3 regions of the Streptomyces sp. CA-181903 genome follow, and region 2 is predicted to be linked to each of the others. Evidence: riboswitches for the same ligand, from Rfam matches in the RefSeq annotation. Region 2 holds a riboswitch; each other region holds the start of a gene.
The links. A riboswitch is a leader RNA that binds a small molecule or an ion and turns the genes downstream of it on or off. The one in region 2 is predicted to bind cyclic di-AMP.
Positions count from the first base shown of each region.

Region 1: it holds a riboswitch for cyclic di-AMP, as region 2 does, so the genes downstream of both, ACQEVS_RS13710 (transglycosylase family protein) here and ACQEVS_RS25380 (M23 family metallopeptidase) in region 2, are expected to answer to the same signal.
Region 3: it holds a riboswitch for cyclic di-AMP, as region 2 does, so the genes downstream of both, ACQEVS_RS02775 (C40 family peptidase) here and ACQEVS_RS25380 (M23 family metallopeptidase) in region 2, are expected to answer to the same signal.

Region 1 is NZ_JBNJLY010000001.1:3,073,169-3,078,580, forward strand. It holds gene eno (phosphopyruvate hydratase) at 1-1,034, opposite strand, end outside; gene ACQEVS_RS13710 (transglycosylase family protein) at 1,722-2,462, opposite strand; cyclic di-AMP (ydaO/yuaA leader) riboswitch at 2,467-2,646, opposite strand; gene ACQEVS_RS13715 (transglycosylase family protein) at 2,907-4,022, opposite strand; gene ACQEVS_RS13720 (cytochrome P450 family protein) at 4,222-5,412, opposite strand, start outside.
Region 2 is NZ_JBNJLY010000001.1:5,670,526-5,675,937, reverse strand. It holds gene ACQEVS_RS25385 (GntR family transcriptional regulator) at 1-213, opposite strand, end outside; gene ACQEVS_RS25380 (M23 family metallopeptidase) at 553-1,362, opposite strand; cyclic di-AMP (ydaO/yuaA leader) riboswitch at 1,377-1,532, opposite strand; partial or broken gene ACQEVS_RS25375 (M16 family metallopeptidase) at 1,757-3,123, opposite strand; gene ACQEVS_RS25370 (M16 family metallopeptidase) at 3,168-4,559, opposite strand; gene ACQEVS_RS25365 (DNA gyrase/topoisomerase IV subunit A) at 4,822-5,412, shown strand, end outside.
Region 3 is NZ_JBNJLY010000001.1:613,464-618,875, forward strand. It holds gene ACQEVS_RS02750 (TolB family protein) at 1-603, opposite strand, end outside; gene ACQEVS_RS02755 (pentapeptide repeat-containing protein) at 699-1,367, opposite strand; gene ACQEVS_RS02760 (hypothetical protein) at 1,415-1,951, opposite strand; gene ACQEVS_RS02765 (YchJ family protein) at 2,195-2,590, shown strand; gene ACQEVS_RS02770 (GNAT family N-acetyltransferase) at 2,572-3,087, opposite strand; gene ACQEVS_RS02775 (C40 family peptidase) at 3,227-3,700, opposite strand; cyclic di-AMP (ydaO/yuaA leader) riboswitch at 3,708-3,858, opposite strand; gene ACQEVS_RS02780 (endo alpha-1,4 polygalactosaminidase) at 4,039-4,989, opposite strand; gene ACQEVS_RS02785 (hypothetical protein) at 4,995-5,228, opposite strand; gene ACQEVS_RS02790 (spherulation-specific family 4 protein) at 5,198-5,412, opposite strand, start outside.

The DNA.
Region 1 (5,412 bases), 2.6 Mb from region 2:
GTCTCGGTCAGCGAACCGATCTGGTTGACCTTGACCAGCAGGGCGTTGGCGGCGCCCTCCTCGATGCCGCGCGCGAGGCGCTCCGGGTTGGTGACGAACAGGTCGTCACCGACGAGCTGGACCGCGTCGCCGAGGCGCTCGGTGATGGTCTTCCAGCCGTCCCAGTCGTCCTCGAACAGCGGGTCCTCGATGGAGACCAGCGGGTACGCGTCGACGAGCTCGGCGTAGTAGTCGGTCATCTCGGCGGCGGTACGGCTCTTGCCCTCGAAGGTGTAGACGCCGTCCTTGTAGAACTCGGACGCGGCGACGTCGAGCGCGAGCGCGATGTCCTGGCCGGGGGTGTAGCCGGCCTGCTTGATGGCCTCGAGGATGAGGTCCAGGGCCTCGCGGTTGGAGCCGAGGTTCGGGGCGAAGCCGCCCTCGTCGCCCAGGCCGGTGGAGAGGCCCTTGGCCTTCAGCACGGCCTTGAGGGTGTGGTAGACCTCGGTGCCCCAGCGCAGCGCCTCGGAGAAGGACTCGGCGCCGATCGGCGCGATCATGAACTCCTGGATGTCCACGTTGGAGTCGGCGTGCGAGCCGCCGTTCAGGATGTTCATCATCGGAACGGGCAGCAGGTGCGCGTTCGGGCCGCCGAGGTAGCGGAAGAGGGGGAGGTCCGACGCCTCGGAGGCGGCGTGCGCGACGGCCAGGGAGACGCCCAGGATGGCGTTGGCGCCCAGGGAGCCCTTGTTGTCGGTGGCGTCCAGGTCGAACATGGCCTGGTCGATCAGGCGCTGCTCGGTGGCGTCGTAGCCGACGAGCTCCGGGCCGATCTGCTCGATGACGGCCAGCACGGCCTTCTCGACGCCCTTGCCCAGGTAGCGGTTCTTGTCCCCGTCACGGAGCTCGATGGCCTCGAAGGCACCGGTCGAGGCGCCGGACGGCACGGCGGCGCGGCCGGTGGAGCCGTCGTCGAGGCCGACCTCGACCTCGACCGTGGGGTTGCCTCGCGAGTCGAGGATCTCGCGAGCTACGACGACGTCGATGGACGGCACGAGGGTCTCCTTCGTGTGTGTCTGGGTACTCCAGCGTTCTGCAGCACGAGCCTAACGGGCGCCGGAGGGTCCACCTGCCCCCGGAGCGCCACCCCGCCGGAAAAATGGCACAAACGCCGAGATCAAGGGACGAATGGGCGAGCTGTTCGCTCAACGGGGAACCGGCGCGGGAAGCGGGAAGCGGGAAGCGGGGGCTGGGAAACGGGAGCCGGGTACCGGACGACGGGGCCGGACGGGCGGAGCCGGCGCGCGGGGCCGGCGCGCGGGGCCGGCGCGCGGGGCGACCGCCGGGCGCACGGAAGCGGCGGGCGTACGGGAGCGGTTCGCGCTCTGAAGCCGTTCGCGTACGGGAGCGGTTCACGCTCCGAAGCCGTTCGCGCACCCGAGGGCTCAGCCCTGGAACGGCCCGCCCCCACAACCCGCCCACCCACCACCCCGCAACAGTTCACACCCGGGAACGGCGAAGCCCCGCTCCGATGCGGCTCGGGGGGGATCGATCGCATCAAAGCGGGGCGGTTCCGCTGCGGCCCGGGAAGGGGAACCCGGGCCGGTGGTTCGGGTGCCGCGCCGGGGACGCCGGCGGTACGGGCGGCGGTACGGGCCGCCCGGCCGCGGAACCCCGGTCAGGGCCTGGACGACCAGGGGCGCGGCCGCGTACGGCTCACGCCCCCGGAAGCCCTCTCAGCCTCAGCTGAGGTGCAGCTTCTGGCCGGGGAAGATGAGGTCGGCGCTCTCCACGATGTCCTTGTTGCGGTCGTAGAGCTTCTCCCAGCCGCCCTTGACCTTCTTGGCCTCGGCGATCTTGGCGAGGGTGTCGCCTTCCTTGACCTCGTAATTCCCGTCGCCGATCTTGACGGTCTTCGGCGCGGCGTGCTTCGGCGTGGCCGGCTTGGCGGCCGGCGCGGCCGGGGCCTCCTCGGCCTCCTGCTGCGGAGCGGCGTGCTTCGGCGCGGCCTTGCGCTCGCTGCGGTCGGCGTGGCTCTGGCCGGTCGAACGCTGGCCCGAGGCCGACTTGGAGACGACCTTGCCGGAGCCGGAGTCGTCGACCGACGGGGACCCGCCACCGCGGGTCAGGCCGCCCTCGCCGGCGCAGCCCCAGGCGCCGGGGCCCTGGGCCGCGAGCAGCTTCTCGGCGACCAGGATCTGCTGGCCCTTGCTGGCGAGGTCGGCACGCGGCGCGTACTGGGTGCCGCCCATGGCCGCCCACGAGGACTGCGAGAACTGCAGACCGCCGTAGTAGCCGTTGCCGGTGTTGATCGACCAGTTGCCGCCGGACTCGCACTGGGCGACGCGGTCCCAGGTATCCACGGAGGCGGCGTGGGCGGACGTGGCCATCATCAGCGGGGCGGCGACTGCGGCGCCGGTGACACCCGCGAGCGTGGCGATGCGGACGGCCTTGTTCGGACGACGGTGCTTGCCCTTGGACATGACTCGGTTTCCTCACCGGCGCCTACGAGGTGAGCTGTCGGGTTCGGGCGTGAGTTGCCCGGCCCGGTGGCTTGCGCTCACCAGGCTTCACCCCAAGCCGTTCCGGTACGTCGGTCGTTGACCGATGAACCGTTCCGGCGACCTACCGTGGTTCCCCCGCTCCTGCCTACGGCGCTTGCGCGACGACTCCCCCGGTCGCCGGCAGGATTCGGCGTGACGACCGTGGTGCTCGCGATGGCGAGCGATGAAGACGGTAAGCACAGACGGCCGACGGGTTCAAACCCTCCTTTTCAGCCACCGCCTGCTCCACCCACCCCGGGGAACTCACTGTTTCCGCAGGTGGGAATGGCTTCACGGGTTTCTGACGAGCCGTCTCCGCGCGGATGTCAACGAGACCCATGTCTCACTTTCATCCGGAACGGACATTCGACGCGAACTCCCCCGCTACTTCTTCAGTTCGAGCTGCTGACCGGGGCGAATGAGGTCCGGATCGCCCCCGACGACCTTTTTGTTGTCCTGGTACACGCGATGCCAGCCACCCTCGACCCGATGCTGTTCCGCGATCTCTGACAGGTTGTCACCAGGGCGCACGGTGTAGTCGTGCACGGACGGTGCGTCCGCGCGCCCGCGCTCCGCGCCGCGCGACGCGCGCTCGCCGCTCGAACCGGACGGTTCCGCGCGGTGCTTGCCCGTCCCGGTGTCGTCCGCGCCGGCGCGCACGGGCTCATCGGTCGTACCGGAGGCGGACGTTCCGGAGTCCGCTCCGCCGTCCCGGTCGGACCGCTGCCCGTCCTTCGAGGCGCCCGTGGCGTCGCCGTCCGGCTTGCGGTGCTTGCCGCCGGCGGAGGAACCGGTGGAGGTGTCGCGGTCCTCACCGGACGGCTTCTCCGGCTGCCCGGGCTTCCCGGAGGGGTCGGCGGTACCGGAGTTGCCGGTGGTGCCGTGTTCGCCGGCCTTCTCGCCCTTGCCACCGGTCGTCGACCGGTCGGAGGCGGCGTCCTTCCCGGCGGACGTGTCCGACGTCTTCCCGGACGGCTTCTCGCCGGACGTCCCGTCGCCCTTCTCGCCGGCCTTGTCGGACGACACGTCCCGCGACCGGCCGGAGTCGGACTTCCCGGACGTTCCACTCGTCCCGGATGTTGCACTTGTCCCGGACGATCCGGAAGCCGGCACGTGCGACGACCCCTCGACGGCGTCGTGCGACATCCCGGGATTGACCTCGGGCGCCCGGCCGTCCTTGGCCAGGTCGGACTTCACCGCGCAGGCGGGCCAGGCGTACGCGCCGCGGGCGTCGAGGATCCGCTGGGCGACGGCGATCTGCTGGGCCCGGCTGGCCTGGTCGGGGCGCGGCGCGAACTCCGTTCCGCCGTACTGCTTCCACATGTCGGTGGTGAGCTGCAGTCCGCCGTAGAACCCGTTGCCCGTGTCCGCGCTCCACAGGCCGCCGCTCTCGCACTGGGCGACGCGGTCCCAGGTGGGGGCGTCGGCGGCGTCGGCGGTGGTGGCGCCGAGCAGGGGCATGGCGATCCCGGCACCCGCCACGCCCGCAGCGACGACCACGGCGGGCAGTTGACGGGGACGACGATGTCGGCCTTTCCCGGAGAGCATGCGATCACCTCTCATATGGCTGCCGACCGGCTGCTGACCGCTGCCGATCGTGTGGCTGCTGAATATGACGGCAGAAGATAGCCACGGCCCCCGGGCGCCACAACCCACCGTGATCGGCGCCGGGAGACGGTCAAGCCGAGTTGACGTATAGTCATGTGCCCGTCTGTCCGGGCTCCGGAGAGAAGGCCACGGGCAGCGTCCGCAGGCCCCGCATGATGAGCCCGCCGCGCCACCTGAGATCGGCCGGATCAGCGGAAAGCCGCAGGTCGGGAAGGCGTCGCAGCAGTGTCGCGAGCGCCGTGCGGCCCTCCAGTCGCGCCAACGGCGCCCCGAGGCAGTAGTGGATGCCGTGGCCGTACCCGAGGTGCTGATTGTCACTGCGGGCGAGGTCGAGGGTGTCGGGCTCGGCGAACCGTTGCGGGTCGCGGTCGGCCGCCGCGAGGACGACGAGCACGGGGTCGCCCTCCGCGATCCGCCGGCCGCCGATCGTCAGGTCCTGGGTGGCGAACCGCCAGGTGGCCAGTTCCACGGGACCGTCGTACCGCAGCAGCTCCTCCACCCCGGTCTCCAACAGGCTCTCGTCCCCGGCGGCCAGCGCGCGCTGCAGGCGCTCGCGCTCTCCGGGGTTGCGCAGCAGCGCGTACGTGCCGTTGCCGATGAGGTTGACGGTGGTCTCGAAACCGGCGAAGAGCAGGATGAAGGCCATGGCGGCGGCCTCGTTCTCGGTGAGGTGCTCACCGTGGTCACTGGCCCTGATCAGCCCGGAGATCAGGTCGTCGCCGAGGTCCTCGCGCTTGCGGTGGATCAGCTCGGCGAGGTAGGTCCGCATCCGCTTCACGGAACGGGCCACTCCGCCGCGCGGCCCGCCGCCGTGCCGGATCATCATCCCGGCCCAGTCCCGGAAGTCGTCCTGGTCCTCCGGCGGGACGCCGAGCATGTCGCAGATGGCGTAGATGGGGAGCGGGAACGCGAACTCGTGGATGAGGTCCGCCTCCCCACGCCCCGCGAACCCGTCGATGAGCCGGTCGGTGAGCTCCTGCACGCGGGGCGCGAACTCCGCCACGCGCCGGGGCGTGAACGCCTTGGAGACCAGACGCCGGAGGCGGGTGTGGTCCGGGGGGTCGATGTTGAGCAGGTGCGTCATGAGGTTGGCACTCCGCTCGCCCGGAATGCCCACCTTGCCCTTGCCGTGCGCGGTCTCGGAGTGGTGCACGGGGTTCTTCGACAACCGCTGGTCGGCCAGCGCCTGCCGCGCGTCGGCGTACCGGGTCACCAGCCACGCCTCCACCCCGCTCGGCAGGGCGGTCCGGTGCACGGGGGCGTGCTCGCGTAGCCAGGCGTA
Region 2 (5,412 bases):
CAGCAGGTCGGCCGCCTCCTGCTCGGTCGGCTCGGCGACACAGGCGCCCGCGTGCCGGCGCGTGGTCACGAAGCCCTCGGAGGCCAGGGTGCGCAGCGCCTCCCGCACCGGGACGCGCGAGACCCCGTACCGGCGGGCGAGCAATTCCTCGATGAGCCGGCTGCCGGGCGGGAAGGCGCCGGAGACGATGTCGTCGCGAATGGCCGTGCACACCGCCTGCGCGGAAACACGGCGGCTGTCGGGAACCGCTTCGGTCCCGCCGTTCACAAACGTCCCCGCATTGGACGAACCTCCGGATCGACCCCGGCGCGGCATCGCGCATAAGCGACGGTTCGCGGGCGGGGGACGCTTCTTCAGGATTCGCTCGACTCTATGGCAACCCCCCGCGATTTCCGATGGCCACCGGAAGGCCATGGAAATGATTTGGCCAAGCGGAGCGAGCGGGGACAAGCCGAGAGAACGGGAAAAGCCTTCCACCTCCGGACGGCCGAAAGCCCCGCCGGGGACGCGTGGTCCGGGCGGGGCTCGGCGGAAGGAAGGGGACGGCCGCGGTCAGATGGCGACGCCGTGCGCGCGCAGGTACGCGACCGGGTCGATGTCCGAGCCGTAGGTGGGCGCCGTGCGGGCCTCGAAGTGCAGGTGCGGGCCGGTGACGTTGCCGGTGGAGCCGGAGAGGCCGATCTGCTGGCCGGGGGTGACGGTCTGGCCGACGCTGACGCCGATCGACGAGAGGTGGCCGTACTGGGTGTACGTGCCGTCGTTGTGCTTGATGACGATGTTGTTGCCGTAGGCGCCGCCGAAGCCGGCCTCGACGACGGTGCCGGCACCCACGGCGTGGACGCTGGTGCCCTCGTCGGCGTGGAAGTCGACGCCGGTGTGGCTGCCGGAGGACCACAGGCCGCTGGAGGCGTGGTACTGGGTGGAGACGAAGGAGCCGGTGATCGGCATCACGAAGGTGTTGAGGCGCTTGCGCTCCTCTTCACGGGCCGCGCGCTCCTTCTCGGCACGCTCGGCGTCGGCCTTGCGCTTGGCCTCGTCGGCGCGCTTCTTGACCAGGGCGGCCTGCGCCCTGGCCGCGTCCTCGGCCTTCTGGGTGGCGGCGTCCTGCTCGGCCACGCCGCGCTGCATCTGCGCCTGCTCGTCGACGCTGTGCGCCAGGTGGTCGGAGATGACGACGGCCTGGGTGAGGCCGGTGTCCTGCGCGCGGGGAGCGTCGTCGGGAGAGGAGGCGGCGAAGGCCGGGGCGGCGACACCGGCGACGACGCCCGCGGCGCTCAGGGTGGCTATGCCGGCGACGTTGGCGCCGACTCGCACGGCACGGCTCGGACGACGGTGCTTCCCGGTGGCACGGGTGAACGCCATGGTTGCGGCTGTTCCTTTCCTTCCTTCTCGCCTACCGGGTTAGCTGACGGGTTCGGAGCAGGAAGGTCTCCTACGGCTCCCTCCGGAGAGGGACCCGATTCACCCCAGGGAACATGTGGTTCCCCGGCTCCCCTGGCTCGCGCCGTACGGGGACTCGGCGATGGCTGCCCGGGGCCGCGGTTGCGGCTCCGATCCGACGGACTGCCGCCCTGAAGCTAATCGCCGTCAGATTCGAACGGCAAACGGAACCCCGTTTTAGTGACGCACGCCACACGAGAACGATGCAACCGCTCCTATAAATCGGGCATAACGGAGGCGCGTGGCCCCCGAAGGAACCACGCGCCTCTCCGCCCTCGCGCGTGCGCCGGGGCGCACGCGGAGGCTTGAGCTCCCGTCAGGCCGAAACGACCGTCACCTCGCCGATGCCGAGCGCCCGGACGGGCTCCGCGATCTCCGCGGCGTCCCCGACCAGCACGGTGACCAGGCGGTCGGCCGGGAAGGCGTTCACGACGGCCGCGGTGGCCTCCACCGTCCCGGTCTCCGTGAGGCGTTCGTACATCCGCGCCTGGAAGTCGTCCGGGAGGTACTGCTCGACCTGGTCGGCCAGCGTGCCCGCGACGGCCGCCGCCGTCTCGTACTTGAGCGGTGCGACGCCCACCAGGTTCTGCACGGCGACATCGCGTTCGGCGTCCGTCAGCCCCTCGGCGGCGAGGGTGCGCAGCACCTTCCACAGATCCGCCAGCGCGGGACCGGTGTTGGGGGTGTCCACGGAGCCGCTGATGGCGAGCATCGCGATCCCGGTGCCGTCGGGGGCGGAGCGCAGCACCTGGCCGAACGAGCGGACGCCGTAGGTGTAGCCCTTCTCCTCGCGCAGCACGCGGTCCAGGCGGGAGGTGAGCGTGCCGCCAAGGCAGTACGTGCCGAGCACCTGGGCGGGCCAGACGCTGTCGTGCCGGTCGGCGCCGACGCGGCCGATGAGCAGCTGCGTCTGGACGGCGCCGGGGCGGTCCACGATGACCACGCGGCCGGTGTCGTCGGCGGAGACGGGCGGGACGGGCCGGGGCTCGGCCGGGGAGCCCGTCCAGGCGCCGAGGGTGTCGGCCAGGGCCTCGTCGAGGTCGACGCCGGTCAGGTCGCCCACGATCACGGCGGTGGCGGTGGCCGGGCGGACGTGTGCCTCGTAGAAGGCCCGGACGGAGGCGGCGTCGATGCGCTCGACGGTCTCCTCGGTGCCCTGCCGGGGCCGGGACATCCGCGAGCCGGCCGGGAAGAGCTCGGCGGAGAGCGCCATGGCCGCCCGGCGGGCCGGGTTGGCGAGCTCGTGCGGGATCTCGTCCAGGCGGTTGCGGACGAGGCGCTCGACCTCGTTGTCCGGGAAGGCCGGGGCGCGCAGGGCGTCGGCGAGCAGGCCCAGCGCCTTGGCCAGCCGGGAGGCCGGGACCTCCAGGGACAGCCGGACGCCGGGGTGGTCGGCGTGGGCGTCCAGGGTGGCGCCGCAGCGCTCCAGTTCGGCCGTGAAGTCCTCGGCGCTGAGCTTGTCCGTGCCCTCGGAGAAGGCGCGGGCCATGATCGTGGCCACGCCCTCCAGCCCGGCCGGCTCGGCCTCCAGCGGCGCGGCGAGGCTGACCTCGACGGCGACGACCTGCTGGCCGGGGCGGTGGCAGCGCAGCACGGTCAGGCCGTTGGGCAGCCGGTCACGGCCGGGGCCGGGAAGTTCCACGGGGTGGCCGTGCCCGGCCGGGGCCGCGGGTGGAACTGCATGGTGGGTTCGGCGGTGCCGGTGGCGCCCACGACTGCGGCTTCGCTCACTGGGCCGTCTCCTGTTCCTGTGCGTTGGCGTCGGCTTCCTGCGCGACGGCACCGTCGATGACGTCGGCCTCGTCGGCGCCCGCGGTCTGGGGCCCGGTCGGCTCGTAGACGAGCACCGCGCGGTTGTCGGGGCGCAGCCGCGCCTGGGCGACGGCCCGCACCTCCTCCGGTGTGACCTTCAGGACCCGCTCGACCGCGGTGAGGGCGAGCTGCGGGTCGCCGAACAGGACGGCGAAACGGCAGAGTTCGTCCGCGCGTCCGCTGACCGTGGCCAGCCGGTCGAGCCATTCGCGCTCCAGCTGGGCCTGGGCGCGCTCCATCTCCTGGGCGGTGGGCCCCTCCAGGGCGAAGCGGGCCAGCTCCTCGTCGACGGCCGCCTCGATGTCGGCGACCTCGGCACCGGCGGACGCCTTGACGTCCAGCCAGCCCAGCGAGGGGGCGCCCGCCAGGCGCAGCATGCCGAAGCCCGCCGCGACGGCGGTGCGGTCGTGCCGGACCAGGCGGTTGTGCAGCCGGGAGGACTCGCCGCCGCCGAGGACGGTCAGCGCCAGGTCGGCGGCGTCCGCCTCCCGGGTGCCGTCGTGCGGGAGCCGGTAGGCGGCCATCAGGGCCCGCGAGGGCACCTCCTCGCGGACCACCTGGCGGAGCTGCTCGCCGACGACGTCGGGCAGGGCGCCGTCGCGCGGCGGCTGCTTGCGGTCGTGGGCGGGGATGGACCCGAAGTACTTCTCGATCCAGGCCAGCGTCTGCTCGGGGTCGATGTCGCCGACCACGGCGAGGACGGCGTTGCCGGGCGCGTAGTACGTGCGGAAGAACTCCCGCGCGTCCTCCAGGGAGGTGGCGTCCAGGTCGGCCATCGAGCCGATGGGCGTGTGGTGGTAGGGGTGGCCCTCGGGGTAGACCATCGCCGTCAGCCGCTCGAACGCGGTGCCGTAGGGCACGTTGTCGTACCGCTGGCGGCGCTCGTTCTTGACGACGTCGCGCTGGTTCTCCATGGACTCGTCGTCGAGCGCGGTGAGCAGCGAGCCCATCCGGTCGGCTTCCAGCCACAGCGCCAGCTCCAGCTGGTGGGCGGGCATGGTCTCGAAGTAGTTGGTCCGCTCGAAGCTGGTGGTGCCGTTGAGCGAGCCGCCGGCGCCCTGCACCAGCTCGAAATGGCCGTTGCCCTTCACCTGCGCCGAGCCCTGGAACATCAGGTGCTCGAAGAGGTGGGCGAGGCCGGTGCGGCCCTTGACCTCGTGGCGCGAGCCGACGTCGTACCAGAGGCAGACTGCCGCGACCGGGGTCAGGTGGTCCTCCGAGAGCACCACTCGCAAGCCGTTGGCCAGGCGGTGCTCGGTCGCTGTCAGGCCGCCGGTGCCGGCCTGTTGCGCGGCCGTGTGACCCATGGGCATGTACGTCCCTTCGATCGCTCGATATCTCGCTGCATCCCGCGCCGCCGTTACCCGCCCGCGGCGCCCGCGACGACTCGCGTGATGAACACTGCTGTCACTGTATGCAAGCGCACCGACATCCGGCGAAGTTCCCGGGGCCTCCCCACGGACGACGCGGACGCCGCGGACGGGTCGCGGTCGGCGTTGTCAGTGGGGAGGTCCACAATGGTCGGCGTCAGTCCGCCCCCGGCAATCGACCGAAGGAGCCGCAGCCGCGATGGCCCGCCGCAGCACGAAGACCCCGCCGCCGGAAGAGTTCGAGGAGCGCATCCTCGACATCGACGTCGTCGACGAGATGCAGGGCTCCTTCCTCGAGTACGCCTACTCCGTCATCTACTCCCGCGCCCTGCCCGACGCCCGCGACGGCCTGAAGCCGGTGCAGCGCCGCATCCTCTTCCAGATGAACGAGATGGGCCTCCGGCCGGAGCGCGGCTACGTGAAGTGCGCGCGCGTGGTCGGCGAGGTGATGGGCAAGCTGCACCCGCACGGTGACGCCTCCATCTACGACGCGCTGGTACGCATGGCGCAGCCGTTCTCCATGCGCGTGCCGCTGGTCGACGGGCACGGCAACTTCGGTTCGCTGGGCAACGACGACCCGCCGGCCGCCATGCGGTACACCGAGGCCCGGATGGCGTCCGCGACCTCGCTGATGACCGAGTCGATCGACGAGGACACGGTCGACTTCGCGGCCAACTACGACGGCAGCGAGCAGGAGCCGGCCGCCCTGCCGGCCGCCTATCCGAACCTGCTGGTCAACGGCGCCACGGGCATCGCGGTCGGCATGGCGACGAACATGCCGCCGCACAAC
Region 3 (5,412 bases), 5.1 Mb from region 2:
TCCGGTGCCGTCGCGCCGGACCTTCCAGAGGGAGCCGTCGCCGCCGGAGCCGTCCTCGCGCTCGGTGCTCTCCTGGAAGACGATCCACCGGCCGTCCGGGGAGAAGCTGGGCTCCAGGTAGCCGGTGTCGCCGTCGTGTTCCGTCACCCGCTCGGGGCGGCCGCCGGGCCGCAGCACCCACACCTCGTCGCGGCCCGCGCGGTCGGAGGCGAAGGTGACGCCGGCGGACGGGTTCCAGCTGGTCCCCGGCAGGTTGACGGCGGCCCGGTCGGACTCGTCCAGCAGCGTCCGGGGGGCCGCCCGCCGCCGGGCGCCGCCGAGGGGAAGGGTGCGCAGGGCGGCGGCGCCGGCGTTGTAGCCGTCGTGGAAGACCGTGAAGAGGAGGGACGTGCCGTCCGGCGAGAAGGCGGGGTTCTGGGCGCTGGCCCGGCCGCCGGGGCGGTGGAGGAGCTCGGCGCCGTCGCGGCGGGTCTCCTCGCGCGGGCCGGCGGACCGTGGGGAACGGGGGTTCTCACGGTCGTCGGACCCGGAGTCGGAGCCCGACTCGCAGGCCGTCAGCAGGAAGGCGGCGGCGAGCAGGGCGGCGAGCGGTCGTCTGCGCACCGGGCGACGGTAGCGCAGGCGGGCGCTCCGGGTCCGCCGGAGGGCGGGATGCCCGGGTTCGCCGCTTTCCTTCGTACGGCGGGGAGGTGGCCGGATCAGTCGTCTCGGTCGTCTTCCACGATGAGGCCGATGTGCCCGGCGAGGGCCGGGGCCAGATCGAAGAGCTGCGGTGTGCTGATCGTCGCGCCGCCCAGGTCGCCGAGCCCGGCGGCGATGCCCAGGGCGGTGGCGTCGCGCAGATCGACCTTGGTCGGCCGGGCCCGCTCGAACCGGGCGCGCTCCAGGGTGGAGCCGGGGAAACGGACGTCGGTCAGCGCCGCCCCGCCGAAGTCCACGTCCCGCAGCAGGCAGTCGACGAACACCACCTCCCGCAGGGTGGCCCCGCGCAGGTTGACCGAGTCGAGCTTGCACTGGTGGAAGACGACGCGGCGCAGCTCGGCGTCGTGGGCCTCGACGCCGGCCAGGACGCCGGCGGTGAACTCGGCGTCCAGCCACGTGGTGTCGGCCAGTTCGGTGCCGACCACGCGGACGCCGTGCAGCCACACGTCGTCGAACCGGGAGCGCCGGAAGCTGCCGCGCTCGAAGACCGCCGAGGAGAACGCCGACTCGCTGAAGAGGGAGCGGCCGCCCTCCGCGTCCTCGAGGACGGAACCGTCGAAGTGGACGCTCTCGTATGCTCCGGGCCGTTCCATCGGGCCCGTGAAGGGCTCCAGGCGGTGGGCGTAGGGCAGTTCGGCCAGCTCTCGGGGGGCGGGGATGCGCATGCGCCGCACACTACGCGGTACGGCTCGGCCGCACGCTCGCGGGCCGGCTACGCCGCGGGGGCCGCCGCGGCGGGGGCGCCGAGCGCCTGCAGCACGACGCCGAGGAGCTGCTGGAGGTCGCCCAGGAGCTTGCTCACGTCGGCGGCGACTCCGAGGACGTTGGCCGCGGCCAGGTCCATGAGGAGCTGGTTGAGGTCCTTGACGAGCTGGTCCACCACCTTCTGGACGTCCGCGACCAGGTCCCGCTGGGCGGTGCCCGGCTGACCGGACTGGGGCTGCGGGACGTGTGCCTTGACGGAGGCGCGCAGCCGCGCGGCCTGCTCCGTGAGCTGCCGCTGCATCTCCCGCAGCTTGGTGAGGTCCGGCTTGGCCGCCTGGGCCTCCTTGCCGATCCGGGCGCCCAGCGAGAGGATGTCGCCCAGGCTTCCGACCGTGGTCAGCCGGTCGGCGGTGTCCGAGGCGGGCACCGCCTCCGCCGCCGGGCGCTCCGGCGCCGGGTCCGCCGCGAGGGCCGGCCCGGCGACGGCCAGGACCAGCGAGCAGCAGGCCGCTAGGGCGGTGGTGGTCGTTCTGCTGATGCGCATGCGGGAAACTCCCTCCAGGAACGTCCCTCATGGGACGAGGCCCACGGTGTGCCGCGGCGCGGTGCCTCGCAACTGCTCGGCGGGGCGGTGGCGGGTCGTTCCGTGGCGGCCCGCGCTGCCTCCGACCTGGCCTTTCGCTGTGCGCGGCCGTTTTTGTCGGGGCCGGTGGGCCGTTCGGCCGGTAGAGTGCCCCGGTCCCTCCCCCAGAGGGGGACCGGGGCCCCCACAGGGCACAATCATCACGTGCCCCGAAACACCATCACCCCCACCACCCCCTGCCCCTGCGGCCTCGAAGCCGCCTACGGCGACTGCTGCGGCGCCTTCCACGCAGGCGCGAAGCAAGCCCCCACGGCCGAGCGCCTCATGCGCTCCCGCTACAGCGCCTTCGCCGTGGGCGACGCCGCGTATCTCCTCCGCACCTGGCACTCCACCACCCGCCCGCCGTCCCTGGACCTCGACCCGAAGGTCCGCTGGACGGGTCTGGAGATCCTGGCGACCTCGGCAGGCACCGCGTTCCATCAGGAGGGCACCGTGGAGTTCCGCGCCCACTGCGTGGTGCGGGGGCGCGAGGACGCGCAGCACGAGCTGAGCCGCTTCGTCCGGGAGAACGGCGCCTGGGTCTATGTGGACGCCGTCTGAAGACGCTCCGGCTCCCAGTCGGTCTCGTAGAACCTCACCCGCTCGTCCTCCCCCACGAGCCGCATCCCCGCCGCCGTCATGACGCGGTGGGACGGAACGTTGTCGTGGTCGGCGTCGCCCTTCACCCGGCGGACGCCCCGGGCCCGCGCCGACTCCAGGGCCGCGCGCAGCGCTTCGGAGGCGTACCCCTTGCCGCGCTCGGCGAGCAACAGCCCGTAGCCGACGGTCACGGCCCCGTCCCCGTCGGCGGGCCCGTGGAAGTCCAGCCCGCCGACGACCCGCCCGTCCTCCCGGCGCCGTATCTCATAGGCCCCCGGATGCCGCCCGGGCCCCTCCCGTTCCGCCGTCAGAAACCGGAGCGCGGCCCGTACGTCGTCGTCCTCCGGATACCCGGGCACCCAGTGCGGCAGCCGCTCCGGCTCCTCGGCGGCGATGTTCTCCGCCTCGGCGACGGTGAGGCGGTGCAGGATGAGCCGGGTCGTCACAAGATCGTCCATGGCCCGATGGATACCAGCGGCCGTGTGGGCCCGCACTGGATTTCAGAGGACGGGCCGGCGTCGCCGATGGGGCGCCGGCCCGGTGGGGCGTCAGGTGTCCGACATCAGGCAGCCGGTGCCGGACACCGAGCGTCACGCGTCAGCGGACGCGGCCGTACCAGACGCTGTTGGTCCAGATCTTCTCCAGGCGGACCTTCTTGCCCGTGCCGGGAGCGTGCCAGATCTTGTTTCCGCCCGCGTAGATGCCCACGTGGTAGACGTTGCTGCCGGAGTGGAAGAACACCAGGTCACCGACGGAGCGCGAGCCGCGGGAGATGTGCCGGGTGGCGTTGTACTGGTCGGCGGCGACGCGGGGGAGCTTCTTGCCGGCCTTCTTGAACGAGTAGAGCGTCAGGCCCGAGCAGTCGAAGCGGTTCGGGCCGGTGGCGCCCCACTGGTACGGGGAGCCGCTCTTGGACGCCGCGACGTTGACGGCCTTGGAGCCCGGGGTGGCCGCCTGGGCTTCCCCGGTCATGCCGGGGAGCAGGACGGACGCCGCGACGGTGGCGGCGGTGAGGGCCGATGCGGTTCCGGCCCGGGAGATGAGCGCGGGTATGCGAGGCAGCGCAGACATGCCGAGTAAGCCCTTCGTCATCCGCCTGCGAAAGATGACCTGTCGGGTTCGGGCTGACAAAGTTGCCCGGCCACCATGTGGCTTCACCCCTAGGACCACCGCCATCGTGGTCCGTCTTGCCTGGGTCTCCCGCTCCTGCCGATCCGCGTGTATCCGGTCCGCACCCGGAGCGGCGGCAGGACTCGGCGTCCGCCCGGGTGGCCCGCCTCTGTGACGGGTTCTTGGTTGTTCGGTGGATGATCCTGCACCATCCACCGGCGAAATCCGGTGTCGAAACGGCCGTCTGTGAGGTTCTTCACGCCGGCCGGAGGGTTTCGTTCCGGCGGCTTGACCCCCTCTCAGCAGGGACGACGCCAGGAATTGAGACCGAGTTTCTTCTGCATGGAACTGAGCCCCAGATCCTTGGTCCGGCCGCAGAACTCCCCCGGATCCAGCTTGTATTCGACGTGGAACACGGCCTTGCCGCGCTTCACGAAAGGCGACAGTTTGTCGCATTCGCCGAACTCGGCGCACTGTTCGTTCACGGCGAAGTCGAAGTCTCCGACGAGCTCCGGGATCTGGTCGAGGTCGTTCTTGAGGCCGACGGACATCCCGCGGTCGTGGGCGAGCCGCGCGACGAGGCGGTTGAACGCCAATTGGTGGGCCGCGGTGAGGGGGAAGCCCGTCTCGTTGCGGAACCCCTCGGTCAGGTCCGGCTCGACGGCGTCGAAGCCCTTCTTCCGGCACATGTCGAAACGTTCCGCCATGATGGGTTCGAGGACGTCCAGCCGCCGGATGTCGAGCCACTTCTCGCCCTTCCAGCCGTCGTTGTCCGCGCCGAGCACCGCATCCGGGAACTGCTTCGCGTCGGGCCGCCAGTCCTCGTACGCGCCGACGTTGACGTAGCAGACGACCTTGCGTCCGTCGGCGTGCAGGCGCGCCACGGTGGCCGCGTCGTTCTCGAAGCCGTCGATGTCGTAGACGGGGACGTCCACCGAGGTGTCGACCTTCCCGTCGAGCTGCCACTGCCAGCGGGTGCCGGGGCGCGGCTGCCAGCGCGCCGTCCGGCCGGCGGGCTTCCCGGACGACGGGGAGCCGGATCCCGGCGCGGACGGGCCGGCGGACGGCGTGTCCCCGGACGGCGCCGGGCTCGTGCCGTGCCGGGGCTTCGCGGGCGCCGTGTCCCGGTGGCCGGGCCGGGGTTGCGCCGACGCGCCGGGTTTGCCGTCCCGCTCCGGCCCGTCGGCCTGGTCCGCGTCGTCCGCGCCCGACCCCGAGCCGGAGCAGCCGGCGGCGACGAGCAGGGCCACGGCCGTCAGCGCCCCGACGCCCAGGGCCCGGCGGCCCCGCGTCGCCGGGAGCCGGCCGGTCTCGGACGCTCGCCGTCCGGACGTTCACTCTTCGGGCGTTCACTTTTCGGACGCTCGGTCTTCAGGCGCTCGGCCTTCAGGCACCGGCTTTCCAGGCGTTCGCCCTTCAGGCGGCTTCTCAGGCGCCCGGTCTTCGGACGCGCGGCTTTCAGGCGCTCGGCGGTGGTGCGGTCTGCCATGGGTTCTCTCCTGTTCCCGGCACCGCGCAGTGCACTCCCGCGCCGCGCAGCCCGGCCGTGCGGGACACCAGACCGGCCCGCTCCTGGGGCACACCGTAGACCAAGTGGCAGAAGCGCGAGGGGAGATGGGACTTCGTCCAGTCGGGTACGCCGGCCGTCCGGTACGCCTCCCAGTCGCCCTCGA